DNA from 2 places in the Actinoplanes sp. NPDC049265 genome. Region 1 is predicted to be linked to the other one. Evidence: riboswitches for the same ligand, from Rfam matches in the RefSeq annotation. Region 1 holds a riboswitch; the other holds the start of a gene.
The links. A riboswitch is a leader RNA that binds a small molecule or an ion and turns the genes downstream of it on or off. The one in region 1 is predicted to bind S-adenosylmethionine.

Region 1 (8,906 bases):
GGTCCCCAGGCATCCATCACCTGGAGGAACAGATGCGACCTGCTCGGCTCTCCCTGGCCACCGCCGTCGTCACCGGCACCGCCCTGGCGGTCACCGCCACCCCCGCCCTGGCCGCCGAGGCCACCGGCACCGTGCTGCACGCCGCCAGCCCCGACGCCGTCGCCGGCAGCTACCTGGTCACGCTCAAGGCCGGCGCCCAGATCGACCGGGCCAACGCCGACCGGATCAGCCGGCGCTACGGCGGCCGCGCCGACCGGGTCTTCGGCCACGCGGTCGAAGGCTTCACCGCCAAGCTGACCGCACCGCAGGCCGCACGGCTCGCCGCCGACCCCGCGGTGGGCACGGTCGAGGCGGACCAGACCGTACGCGTAACCGCCACCCAGACCGGCGCACCCTGGGGCCTCGACCGTTCCGACCAGCGCGGCCTGCCTCTGAGCACCACCTACACGTACGGGCCGAGCAGCGGCGTCACGGTCTACGTGGTGGACACCGGGATCCGGATCACCCACCAGGACTTCGGCGGCCGGGCCAGCTACGGCTACGACGCCGTGGACAACGACAACGTGGCCCAGGACGGCAACGGCCACGGGACGTTCGTCTCGGGCGTCGCCGTCGGCAGCACGTACGGCCTGGCCAAGCAGGCCAACGTGGTCGGCGTACGGGTGCTGGACAACAATGGCTCGGGCACCACGGCGGGCGTGGTCGCCGGCATCGACTGGGTGACCGCGCACGCGGCGCCCGGGCGCTCGGTCGCCAACCTCAGCCTCGGCGGCGGGGTCAGCAGCACGCTGGACGCGGCCGTCCGGCGGTCGATCGCGGCAGGCATCCCGTACGCGATCGCGGCCGGCAACTCCGGCGCCAACGCGAGCAACACCTCACCTGCGCGGGTCACCGAGGCGTTGACCGTGGGGGCCACCGACCGCACCGACGTACGCGCCAACTGGTCCAACTACGGTTCGGTGCTCGACCTGTTCGCGCCCGGCGTCGACATCACCTCGGACTGGCGGACCAGCGACACCGCCACGTACACCGGCAGCGGCACCTCGTTCTCGTCGCCGCACGTGGCCGGGGCGGTCGCGCTCTATCTGTCGGCCCACCCCGGCGCGTCGGTGACCACCGTGAACAACGCCATCGTGGCCGCCGCGACCACCGGCGTCGTGTCCGGCCCGGGCAGCGGCTCGCCGAACCGCCTGCTCTACACGGCTTCCCTCAGCTGATCCGCACGGCGGCCCGGTCCGGATCCCTTGGACCGGGCCGTTCGCTGCTCCCCGGCGTGGACGACGAGGTGAATCGTCAGCGCAGGCCGAGGTCGGTGAGAGCGGAGATCAGGCGATCCACGTCGTCGCGGGTCGAGCCGAGACCGAAACTCGCGCGCAGCAAACCGGTGGTAGCACAGTCGCCGGCCACGGCGCCCGACCCGGCCCGCGCACCCGAGGCAACCGGCGCACCCGAGGCAACCGGCGCGATCGAGGTGACCAGCGCGCTCGAGGTAACCGGCGCACCCGAGGCGACCGCCGCGCTCGACGCGGCCGGCGTCGCGCCGGTCAGGCGGCGGACCAGGGGGTGGGCACAGAACTGGCCGGCCCGGACCCCGATGCCGTACCGCTCGGCCATGGTGGCCGCCACCCCGGCCGGGTCGGGCACGGCGAAGGACGCGATGCCCACCCGTGCGACCGCGCCGCCGAACAGGGTCACCCCGCCGAGGCCGTCGAGCAGACTCTGCTCGTGCTCCAGCAGCGCGGCCCGGTCGGCCCGCAGCAGGGCGGCGCAGACGGCGCCCAGCGACACCGCGCCCAGCAGGTTCGGGGTGCCGCCCTCGTGCCGGGAAGGCCCGGTGGTCCAGGTGATCTCGGCCGGTTCGTCGCCGACCGCCGCGCTCGCACCGCCGCCGCGCAGGTAGGGCTGGGCGGCGTCGAGCCAGTCGCCCCGGCCGGCCAGCACGCCGGCGCCGAAGGGGGCGTACAGCTTGTGCCCGGACAGGGCGAGGTAGTCGGCGCCGAGATCATTCAGGTCGACGGGTACGTGCGGAGCCAGCTGCGCCGCGTCCACGACGACCCGGGCGCCGTGCCGGTGGGCGACGTCGGCGAGGCGCCGGACCGGCCAGATCTCGCCCGTCACGTTGCTCGCCCCGGTCACCGCGACCAGCACTGGGCCGTCGATCGTGGCCAGCGCCGCCGCCAGCGCGGCGACCGCGGCGTCGGGGGTGGCGGGGGACGGCAGCCGCACCACCGAGGACCACGGCAGCAGGTTGGCGTGGTGCTCGCCGTCGAAGACGACAGTGGTGGTGCCGGTCGGCAGGGCGCGGGCCAGCAGGTTGAGCGCGTCGGTGGTGTTACGGGTGAAGATCACATGGTCGCCGGGGCGGGCGCCGACGAACTCGGCCACGATGTCGCGGGCCCGCTCGTACTCCAGGGTCGAGGTCTGTGACCGGAGCCCGGTGCCGCGGTGCACGCTGCCGTAGAAGGGCAGTAGGTCCTGGACCGCGTCGGCCGCGGCGCGCACACAGGGCGCGGAGGCGGCGTAGTCGAGGTGAGCGAATCGCACGGTGCGGCCACTGGCGATCTCGACGGTAAGTTCGTTGCCGACGATCTCCAGGTCTCGCACGTCCTCTTTAAGGTCTCGCACGTCCTCTTTAAGGTCTCGCACGTCCTCTTTAAGGTCTCGCACGTCTTCTTGGTCGCTGTTCTGAAAAGCGACAGACATGGCCTTCTCCTCGTGAGGGTCGGGGACCCGCACGGGCCCGCGCTTGCCCCGCGTCGAGTGACGCGCAGCCTGGTCCTCACCCGGGGCACCCCATCGCGAACGCAAGGGTTGCCGGCCAGCAAGCCGGGGCTACGCGCTGGCACTCATGACCTGTCGCCGACCATATCATCCCGCCGGTCGTCACATCAGGCGCCGGCCGGTCCCCGGCGGCTCGCTCCGGTGCTGGAATCCGGGTCACCCGTCCGGGGTAAGCGAGGAAGACCGGAGCCCTCCCCATGATCGGGCGGCGCGCCTGACCGATCAGGTCGACTCTGCTCGGCCCGACGCCCGGAGTACGTGTCGCGGGCACCGATGACCTGGATCGCGGGCAGCGGCGGGCCTAGTCTCGCCAACCGGACCGAGCACCGGGCGTACGGGAATCGGTCCCTCTTCCGACCGAAGTGGCCGTCCACGCCAGATGGCCTTCTCATCCCTGCCCGGCATCCCCACAGTGCTTACGCGGCGCTCATCTCATCCTGCCCATCGGAGGCTCTTCCATGCCCGATCCCATCTTCTACTCGATCGTCGTCGTCGACGTGGAGCGGTTCGGTCAGCGCACCAATCCCATGCAGGCGTCACTGCGCGCGGCCATGTACGAAGTCGTCCGGACAGCGTTCGCCGATGTGCGACGGGACGGCGAGATCGTGCGGCTGGACCGCGGCGACGGCATCGTCATGCTGGTGCCGACGGCCACGGCCGACTCGGTGACCCTGGCCGGGCGTTTCGTCGACGCGCTGGACCGGGCGCTGCGGGAGAAGTCCCGGATGTTCTCGGCCGAGCATCAGATGCGCATGCGCGTCGCCCTGCACCAGGGCAACTGCCTGCAGGACGAACACGGCTGGCAGGGCGAGGCCATCAACACGGCGGCGCGCCTGGTCGACGCCCAGGAACTGCGCGACGCGCTGGCCGCCGCGCCCGACGCCGCGATGGCCCTCATCGTCTCCGACGAGATCTATCGCGGGGTGGTCCGGCACGGGTACCGGTACATCGACCCGGCGTCGTTCGCCCGGATCACGCTGGCCAAGAAGGAGCTGCACGAGGACGCCTGGATCAGCGTGCCCGGCCACCCCAGCCCGCCGCTGATCCGCCGGCCCGAGCGGCGAAGCGAGTCGTCCGGCCCGGCCGCACCCACCACCACGGTGTACGGCCCTCAGGTGAATAACGGCGACTACGTGCGGGGCGACAAGGTCGGCGGCGACGTCTACCACTTCGGCGGGCCCCGGTGAACGTTCCCGCGGCCCCGGCCACACCCGCGGCGACACCGGCCACACCGGCGACGCCAGGCGGGGGCGGCGCCGGCGGGGGCACACCGGCCGCGCCGAAGGCCGCCGGCGCCCCGGCCGCGCCGAAGACGCCCGGGGCTCCGGCCGGCCCGGCGCCACCCGACCCGTCGAAGACCCCGGCCACGACGCCGGCCGACACCGAGGTCGCCACCGACGCGAAGCTCGACGGCAAGGGCGGCAAGGTCCAGGCCGCGGTCAACCCGCAGCAGCGAGCCGACCTGCTCCGCGAGGCGGCGGGCAAGTTCCTCGGCGATCACGTCGCCGGCGACCGGGTCAGCGGCGACAAGTACGTGACCATCCACGAGGGACGCGAGCGGGTCCGTCTCCCCCGGCTCGGCATCGCCCTGGCCGACATGGTGCGGCGGGCGTTCGTGGCCCCTCCGGAGTGGTCGCGCGTCCGCGCGGAAGAGCACGGCAAACGGATCGTCATCCTGCGGGCCGACCCCAACCGGGGCAAGTGCGCCGCCGCGATCCGGCTGCTGCAGTCACCGGCCGACCGGCCCATCTTCCATCTCGACCGCGCCATCCAGCTGGCCACACTGGCCGCGACGCTGGAGAGCGCGGCCAGGACCGCGGGGGCGCTGCCGCGGGGCGCCGGGTTCCTGCTGCAGGAGCCGCTCGCCTGGGACGCCGTCGGTGGCAACGTCCTGCAACACGTCGAGGCCGCCCTGGAGGAGATCGACGGACGCCTGGTCGTGACCCTGGACAGCAGCGCCGCGCTCGCCGACCAGGACGTCGCCGGCCACGTCGTCGACCTCGGCACGGCGCCTCCGGTCGCCGACATCTTCGACCGGCACCTGGCCTGGCGCCTCGACGACCCCCGGCTGTACGCGCGGGTCAAGGTCGATGTCGAGGTCGTCGCGCTGTCCGAGGAGGTGCTCACCGAGGACGTGCCGATGCACGTCGCGGCCAACCTGGCCACCATGGTCGGGCAGGCCATCGACGGCGCGACGATCGACATCGGACGGGTCCGGCAGCGGATGTCGCAGGTCGCCACCGAGGAGTTCGACATCTGGTTCGGCGGCCTGCCCGATCTGCCCGCCCGATGCCTGGCGATCGCCCTCGCGGTGCTCGACGGCATGCCGTACGAGAACGTCGTGCACGCGGCCGACCTGCTCACCGAACGCCTCGACGGGCCGCCGCAGGTGGCCGGCGACAACGTGCTGGCGCCGTGGCGGGACCCGTTCCGGCACACCCGCACCGAGGTGCTCCGCCGGCTCCGGGCCGAGACGCGGCCGGGTGTCGAACGCGGCATGTTCGGCACCGTCCCGGTCGAGGCCATGGGATACCGGTCGGAGGACTTCCCCCGCCTGGTCCTCGAACACGTCTGGCGCCGCTTCGGCCTGCACCGCGAACTGCTGGGCTGGCTGCACGACCTGTCCAGCGACCTCAACGAGGAGATCCGGGCCCGGGCCGGCACCGCGCTCGGCCTGGTATCCACGTTCGCGTTCGACTTCGTCTGGACCCAGGTGCTCCGGGCGATGGCTCAGGACACCGGCAACTTCCGCAATCGCGAGGTGGTCGCCTACGCCCTGCGGGTGCCGGCCGCCGAACCGGCGCTGCGGCCCCTGGTCGACGCGATCGTCACTGGGCTGGCCGGCAACGCCGACCTGCCGTTCGGGCAGGCCACCGCCGCCCGCGTGTACGGCGTGAGCCTCGGCCCGCTCGGCGTCGGCGAGGCGCTGGCCGCCCTGGACCGGCTGGCCGTCATCGACGACCGCTACATCGCCGCCGGCATCGGGGACAGCCTGGCCGACCTGATCATGCAGGACGAGACCCGGAACCCCGCCCAGGTCCTGGCCAAGGTCTCGGCCTGGCAGAGCGACCGGCGGCGGGCCCTGGTCGGCGAGGCGGTCTTCCTGCACCTGGCCCGCTGGCTGACCACCGATCACGTGGTGGCCGGCCGGACCGTCGTCTGGCCGACCCTGCTGTGGTTCGCGGACGAGCGGATCGAGTTGCGGGCCGGGCTGCTGAGCATGTGGCGGTTCGTGCTCAATTCCGGGAGCCTGCCCGAGCAGGTGGCCGAGGTGCTCGCGCACTGGGCCGACCTGGCCGAGGCGGACGCGCATGTGCGCACGTCGCTGAGCCGGATGCTGGGCGCCACCGCGGGCGCGAGCGAACGTACCTACACGTTGGTGCAACGCCAGGTCAGGGACTGGCGGGCGCCGGACAACCTGCGACCCAAACCCCGCACCGCGTACGCGGTCGAGGACTCCATGCGCCCGAGGAACGATGCCGCGTGACCACACCACTCAACCCGATCCTGTCCGTCACACCGGTGCAGCGAGGGCTGCTCAGCCGCACGGTCGCCACCACGCCGGACGTGGCGGTCGTCTACTCGACCGGCGCCGGCCAGGCCGTCTACCTCGGCGGTCGTCCGCTGACCTGGAAGGAACAGACGTTCTCCCAGTACCGCACCCGGTACGACGTGGACACCAGCGATCATCGTCGCACCGTCGAACTACGCAGCAGCCCGCTGCCGTCGCGCGGTGACTACTACTTCTTCATCGCCACCGTGGATGTCGCGTTCCGGGTGCACGACCCGGCCGAGGTGGTACGCCGCAACATCCGCGACACGCTGCCCGTGGTGTACGGCTTCCTCAAGAATCAGCTCCGCGGCATCACCCGTGGCTTCGACATCGAGCAGTCCACCGAGGCCGAGGAGGCGGCCCGCCGCCGGTTCGCCGGTCCGGTGACGCTGCCCGAGGGCATCACCCTCTTCGAGGTGTCGCCCCGGCTGCTGCCCGACGCCGAGGCCAGCCGCTACCTGCAGGGAAGGGTCGCGTCGGCCCGGAGGCTGGAGAGCAACGTCGACCAGCACCGGGTGAACGTCCAGGAGGCCATGCAGCAAGGCGAGCTGGACCGGATGCAGCAGATGGCCCGGATCCAGGCGGTGCAGCTGGACCTGAACGCGCTGGGCGGCCAGGAGCTGACCGCCCGGCAGATGGCGCAACGTCACCTGGCCACCCACCCGCACGACACCGAGCGGGTCATGGCCTTGCTCATGCAGCACGAGCTGGCCATGATCGAGCGCCAGGACGGGCAGGCCCACCAGGCCACCGAGTTGTTCAAGTTCCTGGCGCAGAACGGCACGTTCCAGCCGGGCGACATGGAACACCTGGTCTCGCCGCTGCTCCGGCAGATGGGCGCCGCGCCGGCTCCAGCGGCGATCCCGGCGACGGCCTGGACCCAGCCGCCGGTGCTGCCCAGCACGCCCGCACCCGGCGCGCCTCCGGTCGTACCGGTACAGGGGAAGCCTCCGGCGGTCGTGCTCGAGCAGAACCCGGAGACCAAGGTGTGGACGCCGGCCGACGGAGTGCAGCCGATCTATCTCGTGGTGGACGAGTCGGCCGAGGTGACGCCGTACATCGGCGATCTCAGCAACGGCGTGCACCTGCTGCACGAGGCCCTGCTGCGGGCCGACGACGTCGCGTCGGCGATCCGGCTCGGCGTGCTCGGCTTCGCCGACGAACTGGCCACCCGCCGCCCGCTGGAGCCGATCATGGCCGGCGCGCAGTCGCCCTGGTTCGCGCCGCGCGGAACGGCGGACTACGCGATCACCTTCGAGAAGCTGATGGACGTCATCGACCAGGACATCCCGCTGCTCAAGGAACAGCAACCCAAGGTGCTCCGCCCGACCGTGTACCTGATCAGCGGCAGCGACGCGGCGGACGGCGTGTGGAGCGGCCCGTACCAGCGCCTGACCGACCGCGGTTCCCACCGGTACGCCCCCAACATCGTCTCCTGCGGCTTCGGTGCCGCGTCACCGGCCCTGATCACGCGGATCGCCACCGACCCGCGGCTCGGCTACATGATGGCGGCCGGCGTGGACGTGCACGACGCGCTCGCGAAGTACTGGCAGTCGCTGGCGAAGTACATCCTCAGCTCCGGCCGGGCGTTGATCAGCGGCCGCGGCGAGGTGACGTACCAGCCGCCGGCGGGCTTCGTCCTCGCCCGTGAACTCGTCTGACCACAAAGAAATCAATGACCGGCGTACGCCGGGGAAAGCATGGCGGTAATGACTGGTAACCGGGGCAACCTCCTGCCCGTGTACGTCCTCGCCGACGAGTCGGGCTCGATGGCCCCGTACATCGGCCAGCTCAACGACGGCCTGGCCGCGCTGCACGAGGCGTTGCTGGGCGAGCCGATGGCGGCGGCGAAGGTGCGCTTCTCGATCCTCGGGTTCGCCGAGGACGTGCAGGAGCGGCTCAGTCTGGCCGACCTCCGGCGGGAGGGGCAGCTGCCCACCCTCCATCCGCGGGGCTACACGAACTACGGCAAGGCGTTCGCCGCGTTGCGTCAGCGCATCCCCGAGAACGTGGGGGCGCTCAAGGCCGAGGGCTTCCAGGTCCACCGGCCGGCCGTCTTCTTCCTCAGCGACGGCCAGCCCAGTACCGGCGGCTGGGAGCAGGAGTATGCCCAGTTGATCAACCGGGGGGTCGTCGCGGCCGCACCGAACATCATCGCCTGCGGTATCGGCGAGGTCGAGCCGTCCACGATCCTGCACGTGGCCACCGAACAGAACTATGCCTTCGTCGCGATGGAGGGCGTCGACCTCGGTTCGGCCATCGCCGAGTTCTGCACCGCGCTGACCAAGAGCATCGTGGAGTCCGGGCGCTCGCTCGGGTCGGCCCAGCCCGAGCTGGTCGTGCAACAGCCGGAAGGCTTCCGCATGGCGATCGATGTGGTCTGACGTGAGCCTGCCGCGTCATCTGTATCGACTGTTGTTCTGGCCGCTGACCCTGCTGGAGCGCCGCCCACCGGCGTCGGCCGCGGCCCAGCGGCGGCACCAGCCGCAACAACCCGGCCCCCGGGCGCGGGAGACGACCGTCACGGCGAATCCCCCCGTACCGGCGCAGCCGGGCGGAGAACGGCGGAACG
Region 2 (8,906 bases), on a different contig from region 1:
CTGGTCGGGGAGAACTCGCGAGGGAGTGGGGACCGATGACCTCGAGCGGCAGCGGGGAGGCTACGGTCGCGACCACAACGGTGAACGATCGCCGGACCGTGGAGCGCGGAAACTCAGCTACGGGGTACCGGCCGTCGGCCACGCTGCCGATCTGGGCCGAGGTCAGGCGGCAGGCGTCGCGCCGGCGTACCCAGTTGGCTCTGGGTTTCATGGCTCTTCTGCCCTTGATCGTGCTTGTCGCGTTCGAGTTCGGCGGCAGCTCGGACGACGACAACGGCGGCGGGCAGTTCTCCAGCCTGGTCGACCTGGCCACCTCGGGCGGACTCAACTTCGCGCTCTTCTGCGTCTTCGTCTCGGCGTCGTTCCTGCTGGTCGTGGTCGTGGCGCTATTCTGCGGCGACACCGTGGCCAGCGAGGCGTCCTGGGGCAGCCTGCGCTACCTGCTCGCGATCCCGGTGCCGCGGGCCCGGCTGCTCGCCGTCAAGCTCGGCGTCGCCCTCGCCTATTCGCTGGTCGCGCTGCTCACGCTGGGTGGGGTGGCGCTGTTGGTGGGGACGCTGCGGTACGGCTGGCACCCGCTGGGCAGCACCATCGCCGCCGAGATCCCGCCCGGCGAAGGGCTGCTACGGCTGCTCGGGATCCTGGGCTACCTGGCCGTCATCCTGCTGATCGTGGCCGGGCTCGCGTTCCTGCTCTCGGTGCTGACCGACGCGGCGCTGGGGGCGGTCGGCGGCGCGGTGCTGTTGTGGATCCTGTCCAGCATCCTCGACCAGATCGAGGCGCTCGGGGTGATCCGGGACTTCCTGCCCACCCACTACAGCGACGCTTGGCTGGGCCTGCTCTCGACGCCCACCCAGACCGACGACATGGTGCGCGGGGCGATCGCGGCGGTGGCGTACGCGACGATCTTCTGGTCGCTCGCGTTCTGGCGATTCACCCGCAAGGACATCACGTCGTGAGCGTCACACTACTTTTCGCCTAGGCCAATCGCCACGTAGGGTGTGTGTCAGACAACTGAATACCTCATCCAGAGGGGCAGAGGGAACGGCCCGTTGAAGCCCCGGCAACCACCACATCTGTGGCAGGTGCTAATTCCGGCCTTGCCTCCCCGGGCAGGGAAAGATGAGAGGAATTCCTCTGGTGACGTCCACCCTCAGCACATCCGTCGGTTCTCCCGCCCGCGCTCTTGTCTGCCGGGCCTGCGGTGCCGAGTTCCCCCTGGCCGCCCAGCATGCCTGTTACGAGTGTTTCGGGCCGCTCGAGGTCGCGTACGACCCGGCGGCGATCGCCCAGGTGACCCGCGCCCAGATCGAGGCGGGTCCGCACAACATCTGGCGCTACGCGCCGCTGCTCCCGGCCGGTCAGGATCCGGCCGGTCGCGTCACCCTCGACCCCGGCCTCACCCCGCTGATCAGCGCGCCCGCGCTGGCCGCGGCGATCGGCCTGGACGCTCCGCTGTGGGTGAAGGACGACTCGGCCAACCCGACCCATTCGTTCAAGGACCGGGTCGTCTCGGTCGCCCTGACCGCGGCCCGCGGCCTCGGCTTCACCCGGTTCGCCTGTGCCTCCACCGGTAACCTGGCCAACTCGGTGGCCGCGCACGCCGCCCGGGCCGGCGTTCCCTCGATCGTCTTCATCCCCGGCGACCTGGAGCAGGGCAAGGTCGTCACGACCGCGGTGTACGGCGGTGAGCTGGTCGCCATCGACGGCTCGTACGACGATGTCAACCGGCTCTGTGGCGAACTGGTCGAGACCGACGAGTTCGAGGACACCGCGTTCGTCAACGTGAACGTCCGCCCGTTCTACGCCGAGGGCTCCAAGACCCTCGGGTACGAGGTGGCCGAGCAGCTCGGCTGGCGCATCCCGGCCCAGGTGGTCATCCCGATGGCCAGCGGCGAGCTGCTCACCAAGATCGACAAGGCGTTCTCCGAGCTGGTCGAGATCGGCCTGGTCGAGGCCCCGGCCGGCGGCTGGCGGGTGTTCGGCGCGCAGTCGGCCGGCTGCAACCCGATCGCGACCGCCCTGCACAACGGCACCGACCAGATCGTCCCGGTCAAGCCGACCGGCATCGCCAAGTCGCTGAACATCGGCGACCCGGCGGCCGGCGTCTACGCCATCGAGGCGGTCCAGCGCACCGACGGGTGGATGGACTACGCCGACGACGACGAGATCCGCGAGGCCATCCAGCTGCTGGCCCAGACCACCGGCGTCTTCGCCGAGACGGCCGGTGGCGTGACCGTGGCCGTGCTCAAGAAGCTGGTCGCCGCGGGCAAGCTCGACCCGGCCAAGGAGACCGTCGTCTTCAACACCGGCGAGGGTCTGAAGACGCTGGACGCGGTGGCCGACCGGGTCGGGCCGACGCACCGGATCAAGCCGTCGCTGCGCGGGGCTCGTGACGCCGGCCTTCTCGGGTAACCCGGTGTAGTCGGGTTCCCGACAGTAAGTTCGCTTTTCCATCCTGCGAGGACTTGCGAACGGATCACAACGTCGGCAGGATGCTCTCTGCGGGAGGACGCGACGCCGTACGAGGCCCCACCTTCGAGCTTGGCGACAATCTCTACCGGGGCCCAACGACCCAGTGCCGGAGGCGCTGTGCGCGCGTCCTCCCGACCAAATTTCTCCTTCGGTAAATCGGTCGCGGCGGACCACGAGTGCGTTCAGTCTGTGGGGATGCGCATCGACGTCGCCGAGTTCGAGGGTTCTGACGAGTCCGTTGTCCGCCAGGCCTACGCGGTCGCCAAGGCCGCACACGAGCGCGATGTTCCGGACATCCCGTTCGAGCCCGAGGACTTCTTCGTCGACACGGTGCGTCGTGGTTATCCCGCGTGCCGCAACATTCACGCGCTCGCCACGCTGGACGGCGAACCGGCCGGCGTGGTCGAGATGTCCCTGCCGCTGCTGGACAACCTCGAACAGCTCAACACCCACCTCAACGTGCACCCGGCGATGCGGCGGCACGGCGTCGGGCGGGCGCTGCTCGACTTCGTGATCGAGCGCAGCCGCGCCGAGGGCCGCAAACACATCACCGGCGAGTCGGTGCAGAAGCACCCCGACGGTGACGCCTTCGCCTCGGCCGCCGGCGCCAAGGCGGCCCTGCAGGACACCCGCAGCCGGCTCGACCTGACCACGGCCGACCACAAGCGATATGCCGAGATGCTCGCCGAGGCCCGGGCCAGCGCCGCCGGCTACCGGGTGGTGCGGTGGCAGGGCATGCCGGCCGACGAGTACCTCGACGACATCGCCTATCTGGACAGCCGGCTCTTCGAGGACGCGCCCATGGGCGACCTGACCATCGAACCGGAAAAGGTCGACGCCGACCGGATCCGCACGAGCGAGCAGAACCGGCTCGACCGGGGCCTCGACCGCTTCCACACCGGCGCTGTGCACGAGGCCACCGGGCGGATGGTGGCCTGGACGACGCTCTCCGGGCCGCCGGCGCTGGCCACCCACCTCTGGCAGCACATCACGATCGTCGACCCGGACCACCGCGGCCACCGGCTCGGCCTGATCGTCAAGCTGGAAAACCTGCGGTTCGCGCTCGATCACCGGCCGGCGTTGACCGCGATCGACACGTTCAACGCCTCGTCGAACGAGTACATGCTGTCGATCAACCGGGCGCTGGGCTTCCGGGCCGCCGACACCTGGATGCAGTGGCAGCTGACGATCTAGCGCGCCTTGAACCTCGTCGCCCAGGGGCGCAGCGGGGCGTCCGTGCGGTAGCCGCCGGCGTGCAGGCCGGCGTGCTTCTCGAGGGCGTTGCGGCAGCCGTAGGAGCCGGTCATCGCGTACGAGTAGCCGCAGAACGCGTAGTACAGCGGCCAAAAGAGTGGTCCGAGCAGCGCGTACTGGCTGACGTGCCGGCTCTCGTGGCTGAACAGGGCGGTCCGCTCGTCGGCGAGCAGCCACTCCGCGCTGCGCCGGGTGATGATCACCGAGCCGACGGTGAAGCAGGTGTTCTTCGGGATCTTCCGGGCGTACCCCTCGGCGATGAACACGCCGTCGCGGCCGCGCCTGATCGTCGCGCCGGTCGCCCGGGCCAGGATCAGCCCGGCCAGTGTGGTGCCGTTGATGGCGGTCAGCAGCGTGCGGGCGCGCATCTCACGCCGTCCGGCGCATCTGTAACTCGGTCAGGCCCGGGACGACCGGGTGCGGCACGCGGACGCCGGTGTCGGTGAAACCCAGCTTCTGGTACGCGCGTACCGCCCGGTCGTTGCCGACCACCACCTCCAGCATCAACTGGTCGCGCCCGGCCGCCCTCGACCAGGCGGCGACCGCCTCGACCAGGTCGGCCAGGATCCCGGTGCCGCGGCGCTCGGGGGTGATGTAGACGGCGAAGACGACCGTGGTCAGCAGGTCCTCGGGCAGCACGGTGCCGCCGGCGTGCCCGACCAGCGGCCCCTTGCCGGCCCCGGGCTCGGCCACGAACTGCGCGAGGGTGTGTCCGTGGCTGGCCTGGGTGATCCGGCGCCGGTAGTCGTCGTGTGAACGGGCCGCCGCCGCGGCCAGCGTCTCCAGGAAGGCCAGCGGGCTGTCGGCGAGCATCTCCAGCCGCAACGCGCGCATCCGGCCGGCGTCCTCGGGCCGGACCCGGTGCACCGTGGCCGTCGATCGGGGGGCTGTGCTGAGCGACACCATGGTGTCTGCCTACCCGGCCGGGGGAAGGGGCGGCAAGCGGGTTGCGCTTATCCGACCTCGCTGCCACCTGTTTCGCCCTGGGCGTAACTAGTCGAGCGACTAGGCTCACTCTCCTTGCACTCGGCCCATGGGAGTGCTAAACATGGGCTTGGCACTCGCACCACGTGAGTGCCAAGCAGGTCGGGACGGTGGGGTTCCGGCCGGGCGCCGCCATCGGTGCCCCGGCACGGGGCCGGTCGTCGCGGGCTATCCGGCTCGGCCTGAGGACGTCGCATCGCCAGGTGGCGACGTCCGCAGAGGTTCCTGTGAATGTCCGGGAGGACACAGCCGTATGGCCAAGATCATCGCATTCGACGAGGAAGCTCGTCGGGGCCTCGAGCGGGGCATGAACCAGCTCGCCGACGCCGTGAAGGTGACGCTGGGCCCCAAGGGCCGCAACGTCGTGCTCGAGAAGAAGTGGGGCGCTCCCACCATCACCAACGATGGTGTGTCGATCGCCAAGGAGATCGAGCTCGAGGACTCGTACGAGAAGATCGGCGCTGAGCTGGTCAAGGAGGTCGCCAAGAAGACCGACGACGTGGCCGGTGACGGCACGACGACGGCGACCGTCCTCGCCCAGGCGCTGGTTCGCGAGGGCCTGCGCAACGTCGCCGCCGGCGCCAACCCGATGGCCCTGAAGCGGGGCATCGAGGCGGCCGTGGCGAGCGTCTCCGAGGCGCTGACGCAGCTGAGCAAGGATGTGGAGACCAAGGAGCAGATCGCTTCGACCGCCTCCATCTCCGCCGGTGACTCCACGGTCGGCGAGATCATCGCCGAGGCCATGGACAAGGTCGGCAAGGAAGGCGTCATCACCGTCGAGGAGAGCAACACCTTCGGGCTCGAGCTCGAGCTCACCGAGGGTATGCGCTTCGACAAGGGCTACATCTCGGCGTACTTCATGACCGACGCCGAGCGCATGGAGGCCGTCTTCGACGACCCCTACATCCTGATCGCGAACAGCAAGATCTCCGCGGTCAAGGACCTCCTCCCGATCCTGGAGAAGGTCATGCAGGGCGGCAAGCCGCTGATCATCATCGCCGAGGACGTCGAGGGCGAGGCCCTGGCCACCCTGGTCGTGAACAAGGTCCGCGGCACCTTCAAGTCGGTCGCCGTCAAGGCGCCGGGCTTCGGTGACCGTCGCAAGGCCATGCTCGACGACATCGCCATCCTCACCGGCGGCACCGTCGTCAGCGAGGAGGTCGGCCTCAAGCTCGACGCCGCCGACCTGTCCCTGCTGGGCCAGGCCCGCAAGGTGGTCATCACCAAGGACGAGACGACCATCGTCGACGGCAACGGCAACGCCGAGCAGATCCAGGGCCGGGTCAACCAGATCCGGGCCGAGATCGAGAAGTCGGACTCCGACTACGACCGTGAGAAGCTGCAGGAGCGCCTGGCCAAGCTGGCCGGCGGTGTTGCGGTGATCAAGGTCGGCGCGGCCACCGAGGTCGAGCTCAAGGAGCGCAAGCACCGCATCGAGGACGCCGTCCGCAACGCCAAGGCGGCCGTCGAGGAGGGCATCGTGCCCGGCGGTGGTGTCGCGCTGGTCCAGGCCAGCAAGACCGCGTTCGAGAAGCTGGACCTGGTCGGCGACGAGGCCACCGGTGCCAACATCGTCAAGGTCGCGCTGGACGCCCCGCTGCGTCAGATCGCCGTCAACGCCGGCCTCGAGGGCGGCGTCGTGGTCGAGAAGGTGCGCAACCTCGACGCAGGCCACGGCCTGAACGCCGCCAACGGCGAGTACGTCGACCTGCTGGCCGCCGGCATCATCGACCCCACCAAGGTCACCCGCTCGGCGCTGCAGAACGCCGCGTCGATCGCCGCCCTGTTCCTCACGACCGAGGCGGTCGTGGCGGACAAGCCCGAGAAGAACCCGGCCCCGGCCGGTGCTCCGGGCGGCGGGGACATGGACTTCTGAGTCCAGTCCACTCCTGAAACGCCTGGAACGGGCGGGCCGCACTCCAGCGGCCCGCCCGTTCTCCGTTCCCCGCAACGCCGCGGTTTCGCCGAGCGCTGTCTTCGCCGGACACCTGCTTCGCCGGGCGCCGGTTGTGAGCGCGTGGCCGTTTCGCCGGGCGGCTTTCCTGGCCGAGCGATCTCTTCGCCGCGCGTGGCTTCTCTTGGCGCTTTGTCTCAGCGCTGCTCGCGGTGACGTCCCGGGCGATGCCGGCCCGGGCCGCGGCGCTCGCCGCCGACCACCAGGACCGGGACGGTCGTCCCGCCGCGGACACCGAACCAGTAGAGCGCCGCGCCCACCAGCAGGGCCAGAGTCCCCGCGCCGGCCACAGTGACCAGATCCTGGCCAGTCTTCGGCAGGCGGGCGGCACTCGGCTGCGGCGTCGCCTCGGCGTGCACGTTCACCGTGATGGTCGCGGTGTCGGTGCCGCCGTGCCCGTCCGAAACGGTGTACGTGAACGAGTCCACGCCACCCTGGTAGCCCTTGGCCGGGGCGTACACGACCTTGCCGCCGGACAGCACCGCGGTGCCGTGCCGCGGCTTCCCGATCTTGATGACGGTCAGCCGGTCCTGGTTGGCGTCGGTGTCGTTGGCCACCGGGGTGATCCGCACCGAGCCGCCGACCGGCACCTCGGCGCCGTCGTTGCGGGCCACCGGAGGAGCCGCCGGGCCGGCCACGAAGACCTTCACCGTGGCCGTGGCCAGGTTGCCGTTGACGTCCTCGGCCGTGTAGGTGAACGTGTCCCAGCCCGAGAAGCCCTGCACCGGCGTGTAGATCACCTTGCCGTTGGCGTCCAGCCTGGCGGTGCCGTGGGCCGGCCGGCCGACCTCGACCACTGTCACCGGGCGATTGTTCTTGTCCACCAGGGGCAGTCCGATGGTGACCGGGGTTCCCGGCGGGGCGGCGGCCTGCTTGTCCGGCACCGCCGGCGGCGTACCCACCGTGATCGTGATCTTGGTTTTGGCCTGGTTGCCGTCGCTGTCGGCCAGCGTGTACTCCACCTCGACCACCCCGGAGAATCCGGCCGGCGGCCGGTAGGTGACGGTGCCCGGGGTGAACGTGACAGTGCCGGTGGCCGGCCCGCTCACCCCGATGACCCGCAGGGCGTCGTTGTTCGGGTCGAGGTCGTTGTCGAGCGGGTGGACCGTGACGCTGTGCCGGTACGGCGTCTCAGCCACGTCCGGCAGCGCCACCGGCACGCCGTCGGTCACCGTGACCGTGACGGTCGAGGTGGCCGTGCCGCCCTGGCCGTCCGAGATCACGTAGCTGAAGCTGTCCGGCCCGGTGTACCCGGCCGCCGGCACGTACCGGATCTTGCCGTTGGGTAGCCGGGTGGCGGTGCCATGGGCCGGTACGCCGACCGACGTCACGGTCAGCGTCTGCCCCGGGTTGATGTCGCCGTCGTTGCCCAGCACGGTCACGTCGGTGCGTCCGCCGGCGGCCACGGCGGCCAGGTCGGGGCGGGCGACCGGGGCGGCGTCGGCCACCGTCACGGTGGCGGTCCCGATGGCCGTGTTGCCGGCCGCGTCCCGGATCGTGTAGCTGAACGTGTCAGCGCCGACGAAACCGGCCGCCGGGAGGTAGCGGACCGTGAGGTCGGGGTTGACCGCCACGGTGCCGTGCGGGGGCGTGGCCGCGGCCACCACGGTCAGGGGCAAGTGCTCGGGGTCGGCGTCGTTGGCCAGCACCGGCACGTTGATCGCGGTGCCGGACGGTGTGGTGCCGGCGTCGTGTGTGGCCACCGGCGGCAGGTCAACGACCACGGACACGGTGGCCGTGGCGAGACCGCCGGCGTCGTCGGTCACCTCGTAGTCGAAGGTGTCAGAGCCGGTGAAGCCGGGCGCCGGGATGTACGTGACCGACGTGCCGTGCGGGCCGACGCTCGCCATGCCGTGACCGGCCGTGCTCACCGCCCGTACATGGAGGACCTGATCGGTGTTGGGGTCGGTGTCGTTGGCGAGCACGGTCAACGTGTTGGCCACGCCGGCGCGGACCCGGAACTGGTCATTCACCGGGATCGGCAGCGCGTTGAGCACGGTCACCGTCACGGTCGTGGTGGAGGTGCCGTGCGCGGCGTCCTCGATGGCGTACGTGAAGGCGTCCGTCCCGGCGAAGCCCGGCGCCGGCGTGTAGACCAGCCGGCCCTGGCTGTCCGGGGCGACGGTGCCGTGCGCGCCGTTCGTCCAGCCGGTCACGGTCAGCCCGTCGTGGCCGGCGTCGGTGTCGTTGGCCAGCACGTCGAACGTGATCGCGGTATCCGGCCCGGTGCTGTCGGCGT

Region 2: linked by a shared signal. The riboswitch ahead of thrC (threonine synthase) and the one ahead of ACGFIO_RS26875 (aminotransferase class V-fold PLP-dependent enzyme) in region 1 are both predicted to bind S-adenosylmethionine.

Annotation. Positions count from the first base shown of each region.
Region 1 covers NZ_JBICSP010000012.1:106,784-115,689, forward strand. Annotated here, with positions in the region: gene ACGFIO_RS26870 (S8 family serine peptidase) at 33-1,217, shown strand; gene ACGFIO_RS26875 (aminotransferase class V-fold PLP-dependent enzyme) at 1,294-2,589, opposite strand; SAM riboswitch class IV at 2,738-2,854, opposite strand; gene ACGFIO_RS26880 (hypothetical protein) at 3,240-3,968, shown strand; gene ACGFIO_RS26885 (hypothetical protein) at 3,965-6,268, shown strand; gene ACGFIO_RS26890 (hypothetical protein) at 6,265-7,995, shown strand; gene ACGFIO_RS26895 (hypothetical protein) at 8,044-8,718, shown strand; gene ACGFIO_RS26900 (protein phosphatase 2C domain-containing protein) at 8,720-8,906, shown strand, end outside.
Region 2 covers NZ_JBICSP010000006.1:42,131-51,036, reverse strand. Annotated here, with positions in the region: gene ACGFIO_RS16875 (alpha/beta fold hydrolase) at 1-39, shown strand, start outside; gene ACGFIO_RS16870 (ABC transporter permease) at 81-959, shown strand; SAM riboswitch class I at 1,021-1,129, shown strand; gene thrC (threonine synthase) at 1,141-2,415, shown strand; gene ACGFIO_RS16860 (GNAT family N-acetyltransferase) at 2,671-3,669, shown strand; gene ACGFIO_RS16855 (hypothetical protein) at 3,666-4,097, opposite strand; gene ACGFIO_RS16850 (GNAT family N-acetyltransferase) at 4,099-4,635, opposite strand; gene groL (chaperonin GroEL) at 4,967-6,589, shown strand; gene ACGFIO_RS16840 (Ig-like domain-containing protein) at 6,805-8,906, opposite strand, start outside.